One region of the Robertmurraya beringensis genome, then DNA from elsewhere that is predicted to be linked to it. Evidence: riboswitches for the same ligand, from Rfam matches in the RefSeq annotation. Region 1 holds a riboswitch; each other region holds the start of a gene.
The links. A riboswitch is a leader RNA that binds a small molecule or an ion and turns the genes downstream of it on or off. The one in region 1 is predicted to bind cyclic di-AMP.
Positions count from the first base shown of each region.

Region 2: another riboswitch for cyclic di-AMP. It lies ahead of ACFFHF_RS15950 (NAD-binding protein); the one in region 1 lies ahead of ACFFHF_RS13620 (TrkA C-terminal domain-containing protein).
Region 3: another riboswitch for cyclic di-AMP. It lies ahead of kimA (potassium transporter KimA); the one in region 1 lies ahead of ACFFHF_RS13620 (TrkA C-terminal domain-containing protein).

Region 1 covers NZ_JBHLUU010000098.1:1,959-9,381, forward strand. Annotated here, with positions in the region: gene ACFFHF_RS13580 (biotin transporter BioY) at 1-239, opposite strand, end outside; gene ACFFHF_RS13585 (MEDS domain-containing protein) at 424-777, opposite strand; gene ACFFHF_RS13590 (AraC family transcriptional regulator) at 1,044-1,949, opposite strand; gene ACFFHF_RS13595 (EamA family transporter) at 2,080-2,991, shown strand; gene ACFFHF_RS13600 (DUF3231 family protein) at 3,090-3,368, opposite strand; gene ACFFHF_RS13605 (DUF3231 family protein) at 3,438-3,926, opposite strand; gene ACFFHF_RS13610 (hypothetical protein) at 3,917-4,039, opposite strand; gene ACFFHF_RS13615 (TrkH family potassium uptake protein) at 4,309-5,628, opposite strand; gene ACFFHF_RS13620 (TrkA C-terminal domain-containing protein) at 5,631-5,768, opposite strand; cyclic di-AMP (ydaO/yuaA leader) riboswitch at 5,843-5,969, opposite strand; gene ACFFHF_RS13625 (FMN-binding negative transcriptional regulator) at 6,025-6,636, opposite strand; partial or broken gene paiA (spermidine/spermine N(1)-acetyltransferase) at 6,659-7,167, opposite strand; gene ACFFHF_RS13635 (MarR family winged helix-turn-helix transcriptional regulator) at 7,192-7,423, opposite strand, start outside.
Region 2 covers NZ_JBHLUU010000109.1:31,328-38,750, forward strand. Annotated here, with positions in the region: gene ACFFHF_RS15935 (hypothetical protein) at 1-164, shown strand, start outside; partial or broken gene ltrA (group II intron reverse transcriptase/maturase) at 1,259-3,068, opposite strand; gene ACFFHF_RS15945 (TrkH family potassium uptake protein) at 4,035-5,354, opposite strand; gene ACFFHF_RS15950 (NAD-binding protein) at 5,356-6,009, opposite strand; cyclic di-AMP (ydaO/yuaA leader) riboswitch at 6,079-6,206, opposite strand; gene ACFFHF_RS15955 (hypothetical protein) at 6,447-6,920, opposite strand.
Region 3 covers NZ_JBHLUU010000116.1:58,205-65,627, reverse strand. Annotated here, with positions in the region: gene kimA (potassium transporter KimA) at 1-1,186, opposite strand, end outside; cyclic di-AMP (ydaO/yuaA leader) riboswitch at 1,300-1,428, opposite strand; gene ACFFHF_RS17980 (NETI motif-containing protein) at 1,585-1,785, shown strand; purine riboswitch at 1,872-1,973, shown strand; gene purE (5-(carboxyamino)imidazole ribonucleotide mutase) at 2,097-2,585, shown strand; gene purK (5-(carboxyamino)imidazole ribonucleotide synthase) at 2,572-3,726, shown strand; gene purB (adenylosuccinate lyase) at 3,730-5,022, shown strand; gene purC (phosphoribosylaminoimidazolesuccinocarboxamide synthase) at 5,093-5,812, shown strand; gene purS (phosphoribosylformylglycinamidine synthase subunit PurS) at 5,805-6,059, shown strand; gene purQ (phosphoribosylformylglycinamidine synthase subunit PurQ) at 6,056-6,739, shown strand; gene purL (phosphoribosylformylglycinamidine synthase subunit PurL) at 6,723-7,423, shown strand, end outside.

The DNA of each region.
Region 1 (7,423 bases):
ACTCCCCCTGAAAATTCAGCGAATACGGGTACTCCTGCAGAACCAATAATTAGATATAAAATGACCGATAAGGTTCCATAACGTGAACCCAGGATGGTTGCTGCTAAGCCAATGGCAAGGGTTTGTCCTGTAATTGGAACGAGCGGAAGTGGAATGGTCATTTGAGCCAATACTCCAATGATTGCGGCAAAAAGCGCTGTCACAATCATCATTCTTAATTTCAATTGTTGATTTTTCATTTGTTTCTCCCCTTTTATTGTAAACTAATTTTTATTTTTGGTTAACAATTAAACTTTATTAATATTTTGAAAATTTGTCAACAAAAAAAGAGGTGTCAGGTCACCTCCTAGGATTTATTTTACATACACCTCAATTATGACTTTTCAAGCTAAACTTCCGTTTGACGTTTATCAAAAAGATATGTCACTCTTCATCCGTGACCGTTACGTTATGACATTCAATTAGAATGCGTACCCATCTATCAGGTATTTTGCTTGAGTCATAAGCACAGACCGAAAGTATCTTCTTTTTATCAACTAAGCTTTCAGCAAGCTTTTCAAATTCTTCTATTTTATCATTAACTTCTTTTTCATCGTCCCATTCAACATGTGCCCATGTACGCACAAACTTTCCCAGTACAAGTTCTTCATTTTTTATTCCTGAAATAATAAACGAAACCACTGTTTCAATGTATTTCTTAGTATTAAATATATAACAGATATGCCACCCTCTTTCTTTATTCCATTCTTTCACAACTGACATCAAAGAACCATTCATCTTATTGCTCCCCTTAATCCAATATTGCAAAAAAAAGCCAGCATAGGAATAGGGAGAATTCCCCAATCCTATACTGGCATTAAAATCTAGCTTATAAATCTAGACTCCGTTAACCTTCACATTTTCAGTTTTCCAATTGGGTTCTTCACTATTTTTACTATAAATCCTAGTAGACTTATTACTAATTACTTAATCAAAAGCATTTCCATTTTATTATTAACTACCTCTATTGTTTTAAAAAATGGCCCCTTCTAACAAAATGCCTCTCATTGTTCAAGTGTATTCGTTCCATTCCTTTTATACTTTTTGTAGGCTAACGGTGTCATGCCGATCGCATTTCGGAATTTATCAATGAAGTAGCTGGTGCTGTTAAATCCTACCTGATAGGCAACATCGGTCACATTGGAATCGGATTGTTGCAATAAAATTAAGCTTTTTTGGATGCGGTAATCAGTGACATAATTCAAGGGCGTGTTCTTCAACATCCGTTTGAAATAGCGACAACATTCCGATCGGCTTAATTGGCCAGCTCGTGCAATATCCTCCAAAAGAATTTTCTCCGCATAATGCTGATGGATCCAATGGAGCATTTGCTTCATTCGTTGGCTTTTTACAATTTCCGATTGCTCGACCTCTAATGAAACACCATTCATGATAAGATTCTTCCAAATATACGTTAGATGTACACTGATGTCAATTTCATAGTAAGAAGGTTTTTCTTTTATCAACTGACTGATTTTCATCATCGAGTCTAGAATCGTACTCGCCCACTGCTCGTTGGCGGATAGAATTATATAAGGGATATTCGTCGCCTGAATATAGGGATATACGAAGGTGGAATACAGCTCTTGTGAGAGAACAAAGCTTGGTAGAACATTCAAACAAAGATACACACAACCCGAATCATTTTTATCTTTTGCCATGTGAAGGCAGCCAGCATTAATAAATAGTCCTTCCCCTTTTTGAACCGTAACCACTTCTTCATTGATTTGAAAAATGGCCTCTCCTTTTATCACCATAACAAACTGGAATTCTTCATGCCAATGAAGCGGGATATATCCATTAATATTTTGATTAATCGTCGTTTCGTAACAGGCAAAAGGTAACACCACGGTTCGATGTGCTGTTAATTCTTTTAAACTATGGTCAATCATAAAATTTTTTATTTGCATGGTATCACCTCAATATTCTTATATTTTTCTACTCAATATAGATATTTTTTCACGGCTTCCCAAGGTAAGATAGTACATATTATAGCACTATTTTTATATTTAAAGGAGAAGCCAAATGAGGAGAAGCCAAATGAGGAGAAACAAAGGGATTTTTCTAGTGATAACAGGAGCGACGTTTTGGGGAATTGGAGGAACTGTGGCAAAAAAGCTTTTTGAACAATATGGAATCGATATCGATTGGCTGGTAACGACGCGATTGCTGATCGCTGGATTTTTACTTTTAACCATCCATTTCTTTGGAAAAGATCGTTCGCAAATCCTTGGAGTTTGGAAAACCAAGCATACGGCCATTCCTTTAGTCATTTTTGGTTTACTTGGAATGCTTGCCGTTCAGTACACCTATATGGCTTCCATTCAACACGGAAATGCTGCAGTGGCCACTCTATTACAATATTTAGCACCTGTCATGATTATCGTTTACTTGATTTTACGCCAACAAGCCGTACTTACAACAAGAGATTTGATTACCGTTTCGCTAGCCCTAGTCGGGAGTTTTTTCTTATTAACAAACGGCTCCATCTCTCAATTATCTGTCCCTACACCAGCCATCGTTTGGGGATTATTATCAGGAGCCGCCTTAGCCTTTTATACCTTATATGCCATTCCCTTACTCAAACAATACGACTCTCTTGTTATTGTTGGATGGGCGATGATTATCGGTGGTTTTGCCTTAAGCTTTATCCATCCACCTTGGCAAATTGATTTGAAGACTTTACCTTTCGAAGCCTATCTATACCTCATCTTTGTTATTATTTTTGGTACCATGATCGCCTTTTGGTTTTATATTGAAAGTTTGCAAAGTCTACTCCCTAAAGAATCTAGTCTACTAGGAAGTATCGAACCACTTGCGGCCGTATTAACCACCGTCTTTTGGTTAAAAGAACCCTTTGGAATGTTCCAATGGGTAGGCACCACTTGCATCCTTTTCATGATTGTATTTTTGGCCTTAAGTAAAGCCTCTACTTCAGAGGTAAGTTACTAAATAGCAAATGCCCCTTTCCTACTTTGCTGAAAGGGCATTTTTAAAAATATCGCAGTATTGATTTCATCTGGTAATTTATTTTTTGTCAGTACATTAAATTAGTTATGTATGATTTTTCTGTCATCCGCATTAGGAGGTTGCTCCATCCAATTATTCATAATCATTAACTTACCAAAACTTCCATAAACAAGTAAATCATCTAAAATTGCTTTTTCACATAACATTGCAATATCTGCTCTCATACTGTAAATCGCAGCAGTTCCGTAATAGGATATAGCTGCAGCAAATAAAGAGCCTGCATGAAACAACATAAGTTTATCAGAAAATGGTGCTATATTTGAATTTGTTAAATCTGAGTCAAATGTACGAGGGTATATGCAGGTTTTCTTCTAGTAATAATTTTGAAAAAATGCCAAGGTGTTTATTAGCTGCATTAATACACTTTTCTAGAACCTATTTACTTCTTTATCTTTACATACTTGTCTAAAGGCGATTAGACATCCCTTTGTAATGGAACTTTTTTCTAAATTAAAATATATATTACCACTTTCAAGAGAATTCATGGTTCTTTTATTACCAAATATATCCGTTACATAATCAAGAGTGCTGATAAAATGAATTTTATCTGGTGTTGAATACAATGGTGGTTTATCTATAAGATTTTTATTAACAAGGACTGCTAATGTTTCGTTATATAAATCCATAGTGGTAATATTACATTGATAATAAAAATCTCTTATATTCTTACGAATGGAAAGAGTAAAAGCTAGGCTGTAAGACTGTGCTGCGTGCATAGACATAGTATGAATATAATGTAAGCAAAAAATATCAGTAAATAAAGGAGGAGCATCCAAATTAACATCTTCTTCATCAAATCCTTTAGGAACAGGAAAATCTTCTTGTTTAAATACTTCCTTCAGTTCTGTTAGAAAGATCCTTTGGAGCCCACCTTTATCTTTCTAACAATAAGGTCAGATGTATCGTGAAAAGTGTTCTTTATATTCATCATATTTTCTTTTAAGCAGTTTTGAATTTCTATATTAGTCACCCTTCTCCCTCCCTTAAAAGTGAGTATTTGGAATGGTCAAATTACTATACTTTTACAAGCAATCTGAACTGTCGGATATAAGGTGTTCTGATTAGAAGTGAAACAAAAAATTGCCATTGAAAAAGCAGTTGATGTGATAATCAACTGCTTTGTTTTTTTATTTCGGTTAATAGCTTCATGTTCATGATATGAGAATAAACATGAAGTAATCTGCTTTAAATTAATATGCTACATGAAATGTTAAATTTAGGAAGCTTTATGTAAATTGATCAACCTGTTAACACATCTTCCTGCGGATAACGGATTTTCGACTTTTCTTGACGTGCAAGAGAAAAAGCAAACGTTAAAGGACCTAACTTGCCTGCAAACATGACAATAATAATGACCAGCTTACCGATGATCGAGAGAGTTCCAGTGATTCCCATGGATAAACCTACTGTCCCAAACGCAGAAACGACTTCAAACACAATCGGTAGGAAAGCTGCTTCTTCTGTAATGGTTAATACAAAGATGGCCAAGAAAATTAAAGTTAAAGAGATCATAGTAATAGCTAATGAGCGGAATATGATGGTTTCAGCGACCGTTCTTCTAGCCACTACAATTTCTTTTTTACCTTTGAGGTACGTTACCACAGCTAACACGATGACAATGAATGTCGTTAGTTTGATTCCTCCACCCGTCGATGCACTGCCCGCACCTACAAACATTAGTAGTATCATAAAATGGATCGTTGGATCACTCAAACTTCCAATATCCAGACTGTTAAATCCAGCTGTTCTAGTTGTCACTGCTTGAAAATACGATGCCCACCATTTTTCAACCAAGGATAAGGAGCCAAGTGTATTCGGATTTCCATATTCTAAAATGAAAATGAAAAGCATGGCAACAATATTTATAGAAAAGGTACCGACAATCATTATTTTTGAATGTAAACTAAGTTTTCGAAAGGTATCTTTACTTTTTAAATCGGCTAAAACCGTAAATCCAAGACCTCCAATGATAAACAATAATGTGATGACAATATTTATTATTGGGTCACCTACGTATCTACTAAGTCCATCCGACCATAACGCAAAGCCAGCATTATTGAACGCAGATATAGAATGAAAAAAGCTATAATAAATCCCCTTCGACCACCCCAGCTCTGGAACCCAGCGTAAGGACAACAACACCATGGCAATGAATTCAATAACTAATGAAAAGAAAAACAAGTTCCTGACTAATTGAACGACTCCACCAAGTGAAGTTTGATTCATGGATTGTTGAACAAGGATTCGCTCCCTAAATCCAATCTTTTTTCCAAGAACCATAAAGATTAAAACCGCAAATGACATAATTCCCAATCCGCCTAATTGAATCAATGAGACAATTACAATCTCGCCAAACAAGGTGTATGCTGTTTCTGTATCAACCACTGCTAGGCCAGTAACAGTCATGGCTGAAGTTGCCGTAAATAGTGCATCCCACCAACTGATCGATGTCGTGGTTGCCCATGGAAGTTTAAGAAAAATCGTTCCTATAATAATAAAGATAGTAAAAACTAAAATTAATAATTGAGAAGGATTCATGTTTATCATCTTGGTTTTCATTCTTATACACCTTTTTCTTCAAAGCGATTCAAGTCTGCATTATGACCAATCACAATCAACACATCACCCTTTTGGAGAATTTCTTCAGCAAGTGGTGCCACAATCACATTGTCATCGCGCTGCACAGCTATTTGTTTCATCTGTAACTTCCTTCCCTTTCTTGATTAAAAAAGACCATTCTAAAGAATAGAATGGCCTGTATGTATAAAAATACATCCACCCTCAATAACACCTACGAGGTTAGCTGACGGATTAGGAGTTGAGAGTCTCCTTCTACAAATTGTAGATTCACCCCAAAAGATTGGTTCCCCCGCTCAATAAAGATTCGGCTTTTTTATTTAGTTTTATCTTAGACAAATATATTACTTGCACAATATACTGTCAATAAAGAATCCATTACTTTTTTAGATTAGCCTTCATCAAAGAAGCAATCTGTTTCTCATCTGTATTTGAACAACGATCTAGTTGTTCAATAACTAGCTCTTGTCGCTGTGTAGAATGGTTTTGACTTAACTTCGCTTTTCCTTCGATTTTATTGATTTTTATTTTGAAACCTTGAATTCCTTTGTTCATTCCAGTGAGAAACTCACCATCTACGTTCTGTAATTTGTATGAACTGTCAGGAGCCTCATATTTTAATACCATTTCATGTAAAGAATTCATTAACTCATGTTCATCCTCTAAAAGCTCGACTTCTCCATACACATGAACAGTCACGTAATTCCATGTTGGAACCGCCTTATTTGTCTCATACCAAGATGGGGAGATATAACAATGAGGACCATGGAAAATAGCTAGTACGGTTTGATTTTGGATATTAGTCCACTGAGGATTGGGACGAGCAAAGTGTCCGTATAAGTAGGTATTCTCCTTGTTCAACATTAATGGTAAATGAGTGGCGAATGGCATTCCGTTATTTTGAGAAATAAGCGTCGCAAAACTATGCTCTTTCATTATATCGTAGGCTATTGTTTCATCTGTGATCTTAAAATAGTTTGGAATATACATGTAATTCCCCTTTCCTAAAAAGTTAGATGAGTGTTTTCGTCATGATCAAGTCCCTTTGTTCCTCATCACCCATATAAAAAGAATGCTCTCCTGTTTGGACAAAACCCATTTTCTGATAAAAAGCAATCGCATTTTCATTTTTTTCCCATACACCTAACCAGATTTTCTTCATATCACGCGCCTTTGCTATTTCTATCGCTTTATTTAGCATATATTTACGTGTTTTTGACATTCTCTTTTTATATAAATTCTCTCAATTTCAAGTGCTTCATCACCCATTTCTTCCGTCTGAGCATCCTTGGTATTTACCTTTAAATATCCAGCAAGTTCATGATTTAAATAAACAAAAAAGAATTGCGAAGAAATATTAGCTAATTCTTTTTCTAGCTGGTTTAAGTGGAATGCCCTCTCCATATAGGCCTTCATATTTTCGGGTGAATTCTGCTGCTTAAATGTCTCATTAAAAGTTACATAACTAATTTCTTGAAGTTGGCGTGAATCCTCAAGGGTACATGGTTGGATATTTATCATTAAATCTGTCGCTCCTTTATATCATCAATAATTTCTCTTGTTTCCCTTTTTTACAAATTCCCAGTCTTTTTCTACATTTTTTCTAACTCTTTGAAGATGATGGAACAAGGTTTCTACTTCTTTTTCGGAAAAGCCCTCTAACGCTACCTTATTGGAATAATCATTTTCTCTTTTGATATAAGGATAGACCTGTTTCCCTTTCTCTGTTGGAAAGAGTTTTTTAATTTTTTTGTTCTGTTGATCTTCTTTTTTTTCA
Region 2 (7,423 bases), on a different contig from region 1:
CAACTAGCGCGATTGTTGATCAAAACTTAACAAAAGGAATCGATGAAAATGGAGCGGAACTTCAGAAATACTTTACCCCAATTCCTGCTACCAACAAAACTGTTGTTTCTTTTGATTATCGTTTAGACCCAATATTCACTGTACATTATTCTTATAACGAATAGAAGTACAATAAAAGACAGGTGACCGAAATGTCATCTGTCTTATTATATTTCCCCCCTACTACTATGAATAAAAACAAAAAGTAAAACCAGAGACGACTTCCTCTCTGGTTTTGAAATGAAATAGCATTGTTTTTGTGTATCCAAGATAATCAATTAAATTATCTAAAAATTTCTTTTCTTAAATTATCTATACTTTTTTGTTAATAATCATGAATAGTAATATTAAATTCAACCATTTTTGGGGTAAGCGAAGCCTTTTTCGCTGCTACAACAGCATAGAATGCTCTACACTTTCTCCACTAAAGATACCATCTGAAGGAAACTATTTGTTTTCGTCTCGCCTATATGTGTCTAGATAACCACTATGTTTTTTAACATTGTTCCGCAAACCCTTAATGCAGAATTGAACATATTTTTCTATTCTATATACAATAGGACAAAATACGGAGTCTATAACACCTTTTTAAATAATTCACAAAATTGGTGTTATACGAATTGTTGAAGTACCTTTTCTATTACTATACTGTTCCCTTTGTTCTGACTCGAGCGACACAAAAATACTTACAAGAGTGACACAAACATACTGAACTGATGTTTTTTTCAGTGTCTTTAGATTAATTTAGAGCATCTACTTTAATTATTTGCACCTGGAATCCATTTTATTAAAGATTGCGACATGAATTAATAAAATGACACAAAGATACTTAATATAAAATGACACAATAATACTGAAAGGCTTTTTGGTTTTAGTATTATGATGTCACTCGTCATTTTTTCTAACTGGTGTTACTTCTTATAGGTCCCCTTTACCGTTACCAGCTTACGCGATATCTCTAAAAGTCTGTATTAGTACTCTCAAAAGTAAACCTTTTTGATATAAAAAGAGTTTTAACCCTTCTAAGATTATTACTCACTTGCAGCAACATTGAAGTTCCTTTTGAAACATGTTATTAATACAGATAGGTAAGGGTTTGAGATTATCGCTCCCTTTTCCCCCTGTTCACACCGTACGTGCGACTTTCACCGCATACGGCGTTCCAACTAATCCAATTCATTCAATTCTATGTACTCAAGTGAAATTAGTTTAATTCCAATCAAATCGTATAGTTTTTACATAAGCTTCTGAGTTCATTTACTTTTCCCTTTAGTTTGCTGTTCAGTTGTAAATCATCAAGAATAGAATTAATTTTATTAATATCTTTCAGATGTACGAGCCTGTGAAGAGTTTCATGTAGAACTATCAAGTTTGAATAACGGTCATCCTTTGAGATATGGTAAGGAATCTTATGATGACAATGCCAATCACTCTTACCAAGTTCTGCTCCTGTAACTGCACATTTTCCATATTGAGCAATGAACTTGCTAATGCGGTTATCGTTATATTCAATCGTTCGATTTGGAATAAAGATTTTCATGACATGACTTAAAACGCTCTTGTTAATCGCTTTTAAATTGTTGTGTATTTTCTTTCTACCTTCGGCAGTATAATTACTTATATCTTGCGAGAAGCAAAGATTCGTTTTATGCCGTTGGGCATAGATAGGGACAAACACCATGTTTTGAATTTTAAAGAATTGTGGTGAATATCCTTTATAGCGTTTTTGGAGCGTGGTAGTCATTTCATCAAACTTAGCTTTTGTTCTGAAATGCTTTAGTCGATTATATAAAGTCTTGTTTAGGTGGGAGGACAACTCACTTAAATTATTAGAAATGTTAGTTGCTGGTGCGTAATAGTTTTGAATTCCCATTACTACTGTATTGTAGTGCCAAACTGTTTCGGCACACGGTTTTTTCTGTATTGTTTTTATAGAATCTTTAATTTTAATGAGGGCATTGGACTTAGCTTTCTTCGTCATATTGGATTGTGCTACAAATCCAAACCTAGTTTTCCCTTTTTGTATCGCTCGAAATGAGAACCCAAGGAATTCGGAAGAATTCTTCTTTAAATTGATAACCTTCGATTTTTCATCACTTGTCTCTAGATGTAATCTGTTTTTTAGAAAATCCGTAATCGCATAATTCATTTTTATCGCTTGCGAGCGAGTGACAGAGTACCTTAAAATCATCAGCGTACCTGACAATGTAACATTCCTTTAGGTTTGACTTCTTGAGTTGCTTAACTCTACTTCCATTCTGTTTATATTCATGGTTACTCTTAAACGTTTCCCATTGATTACTGACCCACCAATCCAGTTCATTTAGAACAATATTTGATAAGAGTGGTGAAAGTATTCCCCCTTGCGGGGTTCCTTTGGTTGGCAAACCCTCTCCTTCAATCTCTGCTTTCAATAGCTTTGAAATAATAGAGAGTAAGGATTTATCTTTAATGCCCATAGACCATATTTGTTTGAGTAACTTACTATGGTTGACGTTATCAAAAAATCCTTTTATGTCCACATCTACACAATGATAAAGACCCGCCATATTGATAAGCGATTCTAATCTCGCTTTTGCATGGTGGGTACTTCTATTTGGTCTAAAGCCGTAACTATGTTTATGAAATTTTGCTTCACAGATGGGTTCTAAGACTTGTAAGATACATTGTTGGATAATTCTGTCCCAGATTGTCGGTATTCCTAGTGGTCTTACTTTTCCATTTGCTTTAGGAATAAAAACTCGTCGTACACATTCTGGTTTGTATGATTGAAGCGAATTTTGAACGTGTTCAATTACTCCTTCTACCGACAAATGCTTAATGTCATCAATGGTTAATTTATTTGTCCCTGCTGTTTTACTCCCTGTGTTTCTTTTAATGTTTCGATAAGCAAGACGTATATTTTCATCGGATCTGATCAGTTTCATTAAGTCATAGAAATTTTGACCATCGACACTTTGAGAATATAAATTATCGAAGCAATGTTGCATATCGTAATATTCATTGTGTCTCAGTTTCTTCCGTTTCAACAAGTTGGTGACTCCCTTGGGAGTTGAACCTCTCTTAGTCTCACAAGAACCTTATTAACCGATAAAGAACTGTGTTACATGGTTGAATGATTCTTTTTAGTCTAGTGGCTATCCCTCCAGGTTGATTAGACCTTTCCTTGGTACTGTGCCACCACTTTCACTGATACAAAGACAAGTTATACAGTAACTATTTTCATTACTGCTTTCCTTATCAACGCTTCTTAGAGAGTAAGCTCTCCACGATATCAGCTTACAATGTTGAATTATATCTATTATAGAATGAACTTAGGTGCTTCCTGTAAGCCTGTTAACCGTTCATATGCCTGTAACATATCATGGACTTTTATATTTGTTAGTCTTACTCATCCACTGTTAACCTCACATTAAGTGATATACACATTTCTATGTATTGGGCGTGTAGACCCGTACATTCAGAAGTTCGTCAGCTTAACCTTTTATTATAGGTTTATTTGCATTCTCACCATATTCAATCAACTCAAGCACCATGAATTACACCACTCCATCGAGGAGGCTTTCGGCAGCCAAAACTGCTACGGTAATTTCTCACGCCTTTTCGCCGAGCTTATAACACTATCATTCTTACTAACTCAAATGCTATTCGACTAAGAGAGAACCCTTCAGGGCGTTACCCCATCATTTGATTCTTCGATATAACCCTTCAGTTCCGACAGGAACTGTCTGACCTTTACCTGAGTATTGTAGCCAATCTCAATTTGAGCCAGAAACATTTCGCACAATAAAAGCCCCCTATTATTTAAGTGTATGGGTTCACAATCATAGCTTTAAATTTCATTCTCATTATCTCATTAAAGGATGCTGCCCTTAACTGCAATAAAAGATTCCATAAGAAAAAGCATTAATCTTTCTAAATTAATGCCCCCTATCACAAACTTGAAATATCTTTAATAAAGCCACCTTAAAGGTGGCCAAATGAATCATACATACTTATCCTGTTAAAACATCCTCTTGAGGATAACGTATTTTAGATTTTTCCTGCCGTGCAAGAGAAAATGCGAGTGTTAATGGCCCTAATTTACCAGTGAACATGACTATGATAATAACTATCTTACCAATAATTGAAAGGGAAGCAGTAATCCCCATAGATAAGCCTACGGTACCAAAAGCAGAAACAACCTCAAACAAAATTGGTAAGAAAGTTGAATCCTCCGTAATGGTTAATACAAAGACAGCTAAAAATACTAATGTTAGAGCAATCATAGTAATAGCAAGTGACCGAAAAATGATGGTATCGCTTATAGATCTTCTAGCAACAACGATTTCTTTTTTTCCTTTTAAATAAGTAACAACCGTCAACACAATAATTAAGAATGTGGTTAGTTTAATTCCCCCACCTGTAGAAGCACTTCCAGCACCTACAAACATTAAGAGAATCATTAGATGAATAGTGGGGTCGGTTAAACTCCCAATATCTAAAGTGTTAAATCCTGCTGTCCTAGGCGTAACAGCTTGAAAATACGATGCCCACCATTTTTCCACTACAGATAAGGACCCTAATGAATTGGGGTTTCCATATTCCAAGAAGAATATAAAGAACATGGCTAATAGGTTTATAACAAACGTACCAATGATCATAATTTTCGAATGTAGGCTAAGCTTTTGAAACGTTCGTTTATTCTTTAGGTCGGCTAAAACGGTAAAGCCAATTCCCCCTATGATAAAGAGTAAAGTTATAACAATATTAACAACTGGATCTCCAACATAACGGCTTAAACCGTCAGACCATAAGGCAAATCCAGCATTATTAAAGGCTGAAATAGAATGAAAAAAGCTATAATAGATTCCTTTAGCAAACCCCATTTCAGGAACCCAACGCAGAGATAGTAAAATCATGGCTATTAGCTCGATACCTAATGAAAAGATGAATAGATTTCTTACTAATTGAACAATCCCTCCTAGAGAAGTTTGATTTAAAGCCTGTTGGACGAGAACTCTTTCTTTAAAACCAATCTTCCTTCCAAGAACCAAGTAGATAAGGACAGCAAAGGACATGATCCCTAATCCCCCTAACTGAATTAAAGAAGCAATGACGATCTCACCAAAAAGAGTATAGGCTGTTTCTGTATCAACAACTACAAGGCCTGTAACTGTCATGGCTGATGTAGCTGTAAAAAGTGCATCCAGCCAACTAACAGTAGTTGTCGTTGCAAAAGGAAGTTTAAGAAGAATTGTACCCAATAGTATAGAAATAGCAAAAACCAAAACCAATAATTGCGACGGATTTACGTTTATAAATTTATTTTTCATGTTACACACCTTTTTCTTCAAAACGGTTTAAATCGGAATTATGTCCTATCACAATCAAAACATCTCCTTTTTGTAATACCTCTTCCGCTACTGGTGCAACAATTACGTCCTCCCCGCGCTGAACAGCAACCACACTGCACCCATATTTTGCTCTAACATCGAGTTCAAGTAAAGTTTGATTATGTAATTTATCGGATGCTACTATTTCAACGATACTATGGTCCTTAGAAAGTTCAATATAATCAATAATTTTTTCGGATGCGATATAATGGGCTACCCGTTTGGCCATGTCCCTTTCTGGGTGAATAATTCGATCCGCACCAATTTTATCTAAAACTTTATGATGATAGTCATTTTGAGCCTTTGCCCACACTTGCTTAACTCCCAGCTCTTTTAAATGGAGGGTAGTTAAGATACTTGCTTCAATATCGTCTCCGAATGAGACAACCACTAAATCAAAATTTCTAATACCTAAATGCTTCAGAGTAGGTTCATCAAGAGTATTTGCTTGGATAGCATGAGTGGCATAAGAAGCAAATTCATTTACTTTGTCTATGCTTTTGTCTACTGCCATTGTATCAATTCCTAATTCATTAAATTCTTTAACTAAACTCCCTCCAAATCTACCCAATCCTAGTACGGCTATTTGCTTCATTTGTCTCCGTCCTTTCCAGAAAATAAAAAAGACCATTCTAAAAAATAGAATGGCCCGTATCATTAAATACATTCCACCCTCAATTCGCCTACGAGGTTAGCTGACGGATTAGGAGTTGAGAGTCTCCTTCTACTAAACGTAGATTCACCCCAAAAGATTGGTTCCCCCGCTCAATTTAGATTAGGCATTTCATTTAATTTTTTCTTAGACAAATATATATCCACTTTTTCTCGTTGTCAATAAGTGGTTTAAATGTTGAATCTAGAAGAAAATATCTACAAAGCGTAACTTTGTTTTATGTCTTTATTTTTTTGCTATTCCTCTTGAGTAAAACTGCTTCTTTTATACAACAAAGAAATTCAACAGAAATAGGCATTAATCCACCTCTGGATCAACACCCTTTTAACAGTAGCTAGCGTAAGCGATATATTTTATAACTATAATTTTAGTCTACTCTCATTTACAATCGTTTTTTCGATGACATATTGATATCCGTAGATAATAATTGATAGCAATATACAAATAAAGTACCAGCTAGTATGAGTGATTTTTTTAAATTTAAATGCACCCACCTTTTCCCACACAGTAGCCATAGGAAAAGCATTAAAGATATTTAGCATTACATTAACAATCAAATATTTCGGGAAATTACCATAAGTAAATTTAAATATCCATAATGTTGCTACAAAGTATGGCCCTAATATGTATGAGAAATCTACATTCCCTGGGGAGAATGGGTTTTTATTTTTCCACCATCTTTTCTTATTGCTGATGACACTAAAGACACTTATAAATAGATTAACAAAACTTGCAACAGGTAAATACCTTAAGAATGATTTCTTGTCCATAAACAAAACAGAAAGCCAAGGAATGACTATCATAGTTAGAGAAAACATTTGCTTTTTCTTCAATAACATCGACCTTTCAATTTGTTTGTGTATATCATTCCCGAAGAAATCCTTCTCTATTTATACCTAATGCAATTACCAACGATTTTACTAATAAGAATAGTTCCTATTCCATAAACCTCCCTCAATAAACAAAGTGAAAACTCACGTTTTCTCCAGTATTCTCAGTATTTTATAAATTGTAATTTTAGAGTTTAAGCTCGATACTATGGTTGGATTTATCTCGTAAGGATAAATTTGGAGCTTTGGAGTAAAAAGACTGATAGCTCATCAGCCACGCACTTACAAAAAAATGGTGGATGAGTAAAAATATGATCGCACTGGTGGATATCCACATATCTTATGGAGGTCAACCCTCCCATGCCTCACAGAGTCTTCGCTCTCAAATTCCTTCGTCCAACCTTTCCATGAGGTGGATGTCAGTCATGCTGCCCCACAGGGTCCTTGCCCGAAGTTTTATTGCTTTGCTGACTAATCCGTGCTTCAAATGTACGAGACTTCTAACA
Region 3 (7,423 bases), on a different contig from region 1:
TCCATTTTACCATCATTCCAGTTTGGGAAAGGGTAAAGGGGATAAAGACACCAACGGCATACAATGGGATTAAATTTTCTGTATGTCCATGAAAAGTAATAATGAGCAAGATAGAAGCAAAACCTAACATCATAATTCCATTTGAATAGCCTAGTCGATCGCCTCGAAGTGTAAACATACGAGGAATAAACTTATCATTGGCTATGTTTACAGCTAATAATGGGAACGCCGAGTATCCTGTATTTGCTGCTAGTATTAAAATTAACGCGGTTGTCCCTTGAATGAAGAAATACATAAAGGTTCGACCAAAGGTTTGACTAGCAATTTGGGAGACGACGGTTTCTTCTGCCTTTGGAGTAATGCCGTAATAGTAAGCTAAAACGACAATTCCAGATAATAAAATCGCTAGTAATGTACCCATTAGCATCAGTGTCCTTGCCGCATTTTTTGGAGCAGGATCTTTAAAGTTTGGAATGGCATTTGATATCGCTTCGACTCCTGTTAACGCAGAGCTCCCTGACGCAAAGGCCTTAAGCAATAGGAATAAGCTAATTCCTGCTACTGGTGTTCCAATGGGTGTATGCAGTTCAGGAGGCACCTGACCTGTGATCACGTTAAATAGACCTACTCCGATTAAGATAAATAAGGCTAGAACAAATAAATAAACCGGATAAGCAAGAACGGAGGCAGATTCTGTTACCCCTCTTAAGTTTAGAAGTGTTAAAAAGATAACAAATACAATCGCAATCTCCACATTATAGTCATGTAAGGCTGGGAAGGCTGAAGTAATGGCATCGGTACCTGCTGACACACTTACAGCCACTGTTAATATATAGTCCACCAATAAGGATCCTCCGGCCACTAACCCTGGGTTCACACCCAGATTGGTCTTAGATACCACATACGCTCCACCCCCTTGAGGGTAGGCATATATGATTTGTCGGTAAGACAATATCAAAGCGGTTAAAAGAAGAAGTACTCCAATCGCTATTGGAATAGAGTACCAAAAAGCGATGGCTCCTATAGAAACGAGAACGATCAGGATTTGCTCGGGTCCATAGGCAACGGATGATAAAGCATCCGATGATAAAATCGCTAAAGCTTTTGTTTTATTTAACTTTTGTTCACCTAACTGGGCAGACTTCAAAGGTCTACCTATAAGTAATCTCTTTATAGAAGAGATCATGTTTGACACCACCATCTAGTAAGATTTAACTAAAAAAATCCACAAAAAAAGCCTACAAAGTCATCACGAAATAAGACTTGTAGACATTAGCCATTTTGCTCCACAAGCTCCACCTTCCTTCTCAAAAAACGCTTACGAGGTTAGCTGTCGGATTCGGGCCTCATGAGTAGCCCTACCTTTTAAAAGGATTCACCCCAGAAGAGTTGGGTCCCCCGTACCAATGGTTTCAGCGATTTAAGAATATGAAACTTTGATTATCATACTCCCACCCTTTAAAAATGTAAATGAAAATTTTGTTAACTATTATTGAACGTAAGTAAGCATAAGTAGACTTCTATTCCCCCGTATTAATGGGTATAATAGGTTACTATTAAAGGACACTGAAAGGACCATGTAACATGACAAAACCAAAAAAAACCATTTTCGAAGTTGAGGAAAACGAAACATTAAGTGATTGTCTTGAACGTATGGCGAAAGAAGGGTATACTCCTGTAAAGCGGACAGAAAAGCCCGTTTTTCAAGAAGTAAAAGAGGCGGGAGAGGTTACTTATGAGCCGATCGCCAGGAAAATTGTATTCGAAGCGCGGTTAATAGAGTAAAACACGAACATTAACTATACATAAATTATAAACGTTCGACAATTTCATTGACAGATTATATAACAGAATGTAATATATACATGAGATTAAGATTCAGAAATAGCCCTCGTATAATAATGGGAATATGGCCCATGAGTTTCTACCCGATTACCGTAAATGATCGGACTATGAGGAAATGTGATATGCCCGGAGTAAGAGGCGCTTCTTTTGTGTCTCTTCCATCTTGTATGAACAAGCCCGGACAGATTCCTTTCCTCGTCATGGAAAGAATCTGTGTGGGCTTTTTATATTATTTAGCTAGGAGGGGTACAGTGGAAGCACAAATTGGAATTATTATGGGAAGCAAATCTGATTGGGAAACTATGAAACTAGCGTGTACCGTGCTAGACGATTTAAATATACCGTATGAGAAAAAGGTGGTATCTGCCCATCGAACACCTGACTTGATGTTTGAATATGCAGAAACGGCTCGTGATCGTGGAATAAAGGTCATTATTGCAGGAGCAGGCGGAGCAGCTCACCTTCCTGGAATGGTGGCAGCAAAAACGACTTTACCGGTGATCGGTGTTCCAGTTCAATCAAGGGCGTTGAACGGTTTAGACTCCCTACTATCGATTGTACAAATGCCTGGAGGGGTTCCGGTAGCAACGGTTGCCATTGGAACAGCTGGTGCGACGAATGCGGGATTGCTTGCTGCTCAAATATTAGGAGCCTTTAACGAAGAGATTGCTTTAAAGCTTCAGGAGAAAAGAGAAGCAACGAAACAAACTGTTTTGGAAAGTAGTGATGAGCTTGTCTAATCCAGTGATTTTGCCAGGACAAACGATTGGGATTATCGGTGGTGGACAGTTAGGCAAAATGATGGCCTTATCGGCAAAAGCTCAAGGGTACCGAGTGGCTGTCCTTGATCCTGCGGAAGATTCTCCTTGTGCTCAAGTATCTGATGTGAGCATCGTGGCAGGGTATAACGATCTTGAGGCAATCAAAGAACTTGCGAGTGTAAGTGATGTGATCACCTATGAGTTTGAAAATATTGATGCAGAAGCTTTAAAATGGCTGGCAGAGCATGCTTATGTACCACAAGGAACCCAATTGCTAGAGGTCACTCAAAACCGAATCACTGAAAAAGCAGCTATTGAAAAGGCTGGAGTGAAAGTGGCTCCTTATGCGGTCATCCATTCTGTACAAGACATTTATGATAATATAAAAAGGCTTGGATTTCCTGCTGTTTTAAAGACAGCTACTGGTGGATACGATGGCAAAGGTCAACTGGTCATCAAGACAGAACAGGATCTGCCATTGGCTGAGAAGTTACTAGAACATGGTTCGTGTGTGTTAGAGAAGTGGATTCCTTTTGAGAAGGAAATTTCAGTAATCGTTGTTCGCAGTGCAAGTGGGCAGACTGAAGTGTTCCCAATTGGAGAGAATATACATCGAGACAATATTTTACATGAGACCATTGTTCCGGCTCGAATAAGTGGAGATGCAGCTAGAAAGGGATTAGAGCTTGCAAAAAAGCTTGCCTCAGCCTTGCAGTTGGTCGGCACGCTAGCGGTTGAGATGTTTCTTACAAAAGAGGACGATATTTATATCAATGAATTGGCACCACGGCCTCATAATTCAGGTCATTACACGATTGAAGCTTGTGAAACGTCACAGTTTGAACAGCATGTGCGTGCGGTATGTAACTTGCCGTTAGGACGTACGACTCTCTTAAAACCAGCAGTCATGGTAAATATTTTAGGAGAGCATCAAGAAGCTGTGCTTCAAGCCATTCCATCCGTAACAGATTGGAAAATTCATCTTTATGGAAAGATCGAACCGAAGTTTAAGCGGAAAATGGGGCATATTACCTTGCTTCGAGAGAACGTAGAAGATGCGCTAGCAGAAATTGAAGACAGTGGGATTTGGAGTAAAATTGAAGAATTGATCGGAGGATAAAACATGATTGATCGTTACACACGCCCGGAAATGGGAGCTATTTGGACAGAGGAAAATCGCTTTAAGGCTTGGCTAGAAGTAGAAATCCTTGCATGTGAAGCATGGGTAGAGCTTGGTGAAATTCCGAAAGAGGACGTTGAAAAAATCCGTCAAAATGCTTCTTTCAATATTGACCGTATTAATGAAATTGAACAAGAAACACGTCATGATGTAGTCGCTTTTACTAGAGCTGTTTCTGAAACACTTGGAGAAGAGCGTAAATGGGTACATTACGGCCTAACTTCAACAGATGTGGTGGATACGGCACTGTCTTATATGCTTAAGCAAGCGAATGATATCCTTTTAAAAGACCTAGAGAACTTTGTTGAGATCTTAAAAAATAAAGCTCAAGAACATAAGCATACGGTTATGATGGGTCGTACACACGGAGTACACGCAGAACCTACGACATTTGGTTTAAAGCTTGCTCTATGGTACGAGGAAATGAAACGTAACTTAGATCGCTTTAAGCAGGCAGCTGAAGGCATCGAATACGGTAAAATTTCTGGTGCAGTTGGAACCTATGCAAACATTGATCCGTTCGTTGAGAAATATGTTTGTGAAAAGCTTGGAATCAAGCCAGCTCCAATCTCTACTCAAACCTTGCAACGTGACCGTCATGCACACTATATGAGCACGATTGCTCTAATTGCTACTTCAATTGAAAAGTTTGCAACTGAAGTTCGTGGATTACAAAAGAGTGAAACACGTGAAGTGGAAGAATTTTTCGCAAAAGGGCAAAAAGGATCTTCTGCTATGCCACATAAGAGAAACCCAATTGGGTCTGAAAATATGACTGGACTTGCTCGTGTGATTCGTGGATACATGATGACTGCATACGAAAATGTTTCGCTTTGGCATGAAAGAGATATTTCCCACTCTTCTGCTGAAAGAGTCATTCTTCCAGATGCAACGATCGCACTCAACTATATGTTGAACCGTTTTGGAAACATTGTGAAAAACTTAACGGTCTTCCCTGAGAATATGAAGAGAAACATGGATCGTACACTTGGCTTGATTTACTCACAACGTGTTCTTCTTGCGCTAATTGACAAAGGATTAACTCGTGAACAAGCATACGATACGGTTCAACCTAGAGCAATGGAAGCTTGGGAAAAGCAAGTTCATTTCCGCTCACTTATCGAAAGTGACGAACTGATTACTAGCAAGTTAAGCCCAGCTGAAATCGATGATTGCTTCGACTACAACTACCATATCAAGTACGTAGATACCATTTTTGAAAGATTAGGTTTATAAAAAGAAGCGTCCCAGCGGCGCTTCTACTCAAAAAATTGCCAATATTCCGATTCAGGAGGTACGATTGCTAATGGAAAAAGGTTCCTTATTATACGAAGGCAAGGCGAAACGGGTGTACAAAACGGATGATGAACAAATTGTTTGGATTGAGTACAAGGATTCAGCTACTGCTTTTAATGGTGAAAAAAAGGCAACAATCGATGGGAAGGGTCGCTTGAATAACGAGATTACTAGTTTGTTATTTTTAAAGCTTCATGACGCGGGTATTCCTTCTCACTTTGTAAAGCGTCTTTCTGAGACTGAGCAGCTTGTTCAAAAGGTGGACATTGTTCCTCTTGAAGTAGTCGTTCGTAATGTGGCAGCTGGAAGCTTTTCAAAACGCCTTGGAGTAGAAGAAGGCAAGGAGCTGTCAAAGCCATTAGTGGAGTTTTATTTAAAGGATGATGCATTAGGTGATCCGCTTATCACAGATGATCATGTAGAAGAATTAAAGCTTGCCACTCCTGAAGAGGTAGCGCAATTAAAGGAAAAAGCACTGACTGTAAATGCGACTTTATCAAGCTTTTTCAAAGAGCTAGGAATTCGCTTAATCGATTTCAAACTAGAATTCGGGAAGAATGCTGCAGGAGAATTATTACTTGCTGATGAAATCTCGCCTGACACATGCCGCCTTTGGGATGCAGTCACAAATGAAAAGTTTGATAAGGATGTATTTCGCCGCGATTTAGGAAGTTTAACGGATGCATATGAAACAATTCTTGAAAAATTAGGAGGACCACAACATGTATAAAGTTAAAGTGTTTGTAACGTTAAGAGAGAGTGTATTAGATCCACAAGGAACTGCAGTTGTTCATTCACTACATTCGTTAAATTATCAGGCGGTATCAGATGTTCGTATCGGAAAATATATGGAATTAACAGTAGAAAAATCAGATCGTGATGTAGAAGAAGTAGTTAAAGAAGTATGTGAAAAAATCCTAGCTAACACAGTTATTGAAGACTATCGCTATGAGATTGAGGAGTGTGTTGCACAGTGAAATTTGCGGTAATCGTGTTTCCTGGCTCAAACTGTGACATCGATATGTATCATGCGATTAAGGATGAACTAGGAGAAGAAGTAGAATACGTATGGCATGACGCAACCAGCTTAGACGGATTTGATGCCATCCTTTTACCAGGTGGATTTTCTTACGGTGATTACCTAAGAACAGGTGCTATTGCTCGCTTTAGTAACGTCATGCAGGAAGTCGTGAAGGCAGCTGAAGCTGGTAAGCCGGTACTCGGTGTATGTAACGGATTCCAAATTTTATTAGAAGCAGGTTTACTACCTGGAGCGATGCGTCGTAACGAAAGCTTAAAGTTCATTTGTAAAAATGTTGAACTTCGTGTGGAAAACAACGAAACGATGTTCTCTGGTAGCTATAAGCAAGGAGAAACCATCCAAATTCCTGTCGCTCATGGTGAAGGAAACTATTATTGTGATGAAGAGACATTAACTAGATTAAAAGAAAACAAGCAGATCGTTTTCACATATACGAATAATCCTAACGGTAGCTTAGCGGATATCGCTGGAATTATGAACGAACAAGGAAATGTACTAGGAATGATGCCACACCCTGAAAGAGCTGTTGATGAGCTATTAGGTGGAGCAGACGGAGTAAAGTTATTCCAATCGATCGTTAAACAATGGAGGGACTCACATGTTGTTAAAGCTTGAGCCAAGTCCGGAGCAAATTAAACAAGAGAAAATTTATTCACAAATGGGCTTGTCTGACGAAGAATTTCAAATGGTAGAAGACATTCTTGGACGCACGCCGAACTACACAGAAACAGGTTTGTTCTCTGTTATGTGGTCAGAGCATTGTAGCTACAAGAACTCAAAACCGGTTCTTCGTAAGTTCCCAACATCAGGTCCACGTGTTCTTCAAGGTCCTGGAGAAGGTGCTGGAATTGTGGATATCGGAGACGAGCAGGCAGTTGTTTTTAAAATCGAAAGTCATAACCACCCATCGGCAATCGAGCCTTACCAAGGAGCAGCGACAGGAGTAGGCGGAATCATCCGTGACGTATTCTCTATGGGTGCAAGACCAATCGCATTGTTAAATTCTCTACGTTTCGGTGAGTTAGACGCATCGAGCCGTGTTCAATATTTGTTTAAAGAAGTGGTTGCTGGAATCGCGGGTTACGGAAACTGTATCGGTATCCCAACGGTTGGTGGAGAAATTCAGTTTGATGCATGCTACGAAGGCAATCCACTTGTTAACGCCATGTGTGTCGGCTTAATTGACCATAAGGATATTAAAAAAGGTCAAGCGCACGGTGTTGGTAACACAGTAATGTACGTAGGAGCTAAAACTGGTCGTGATGGAATCCACGGTGCAACGTTCGCATCAGAAGAACT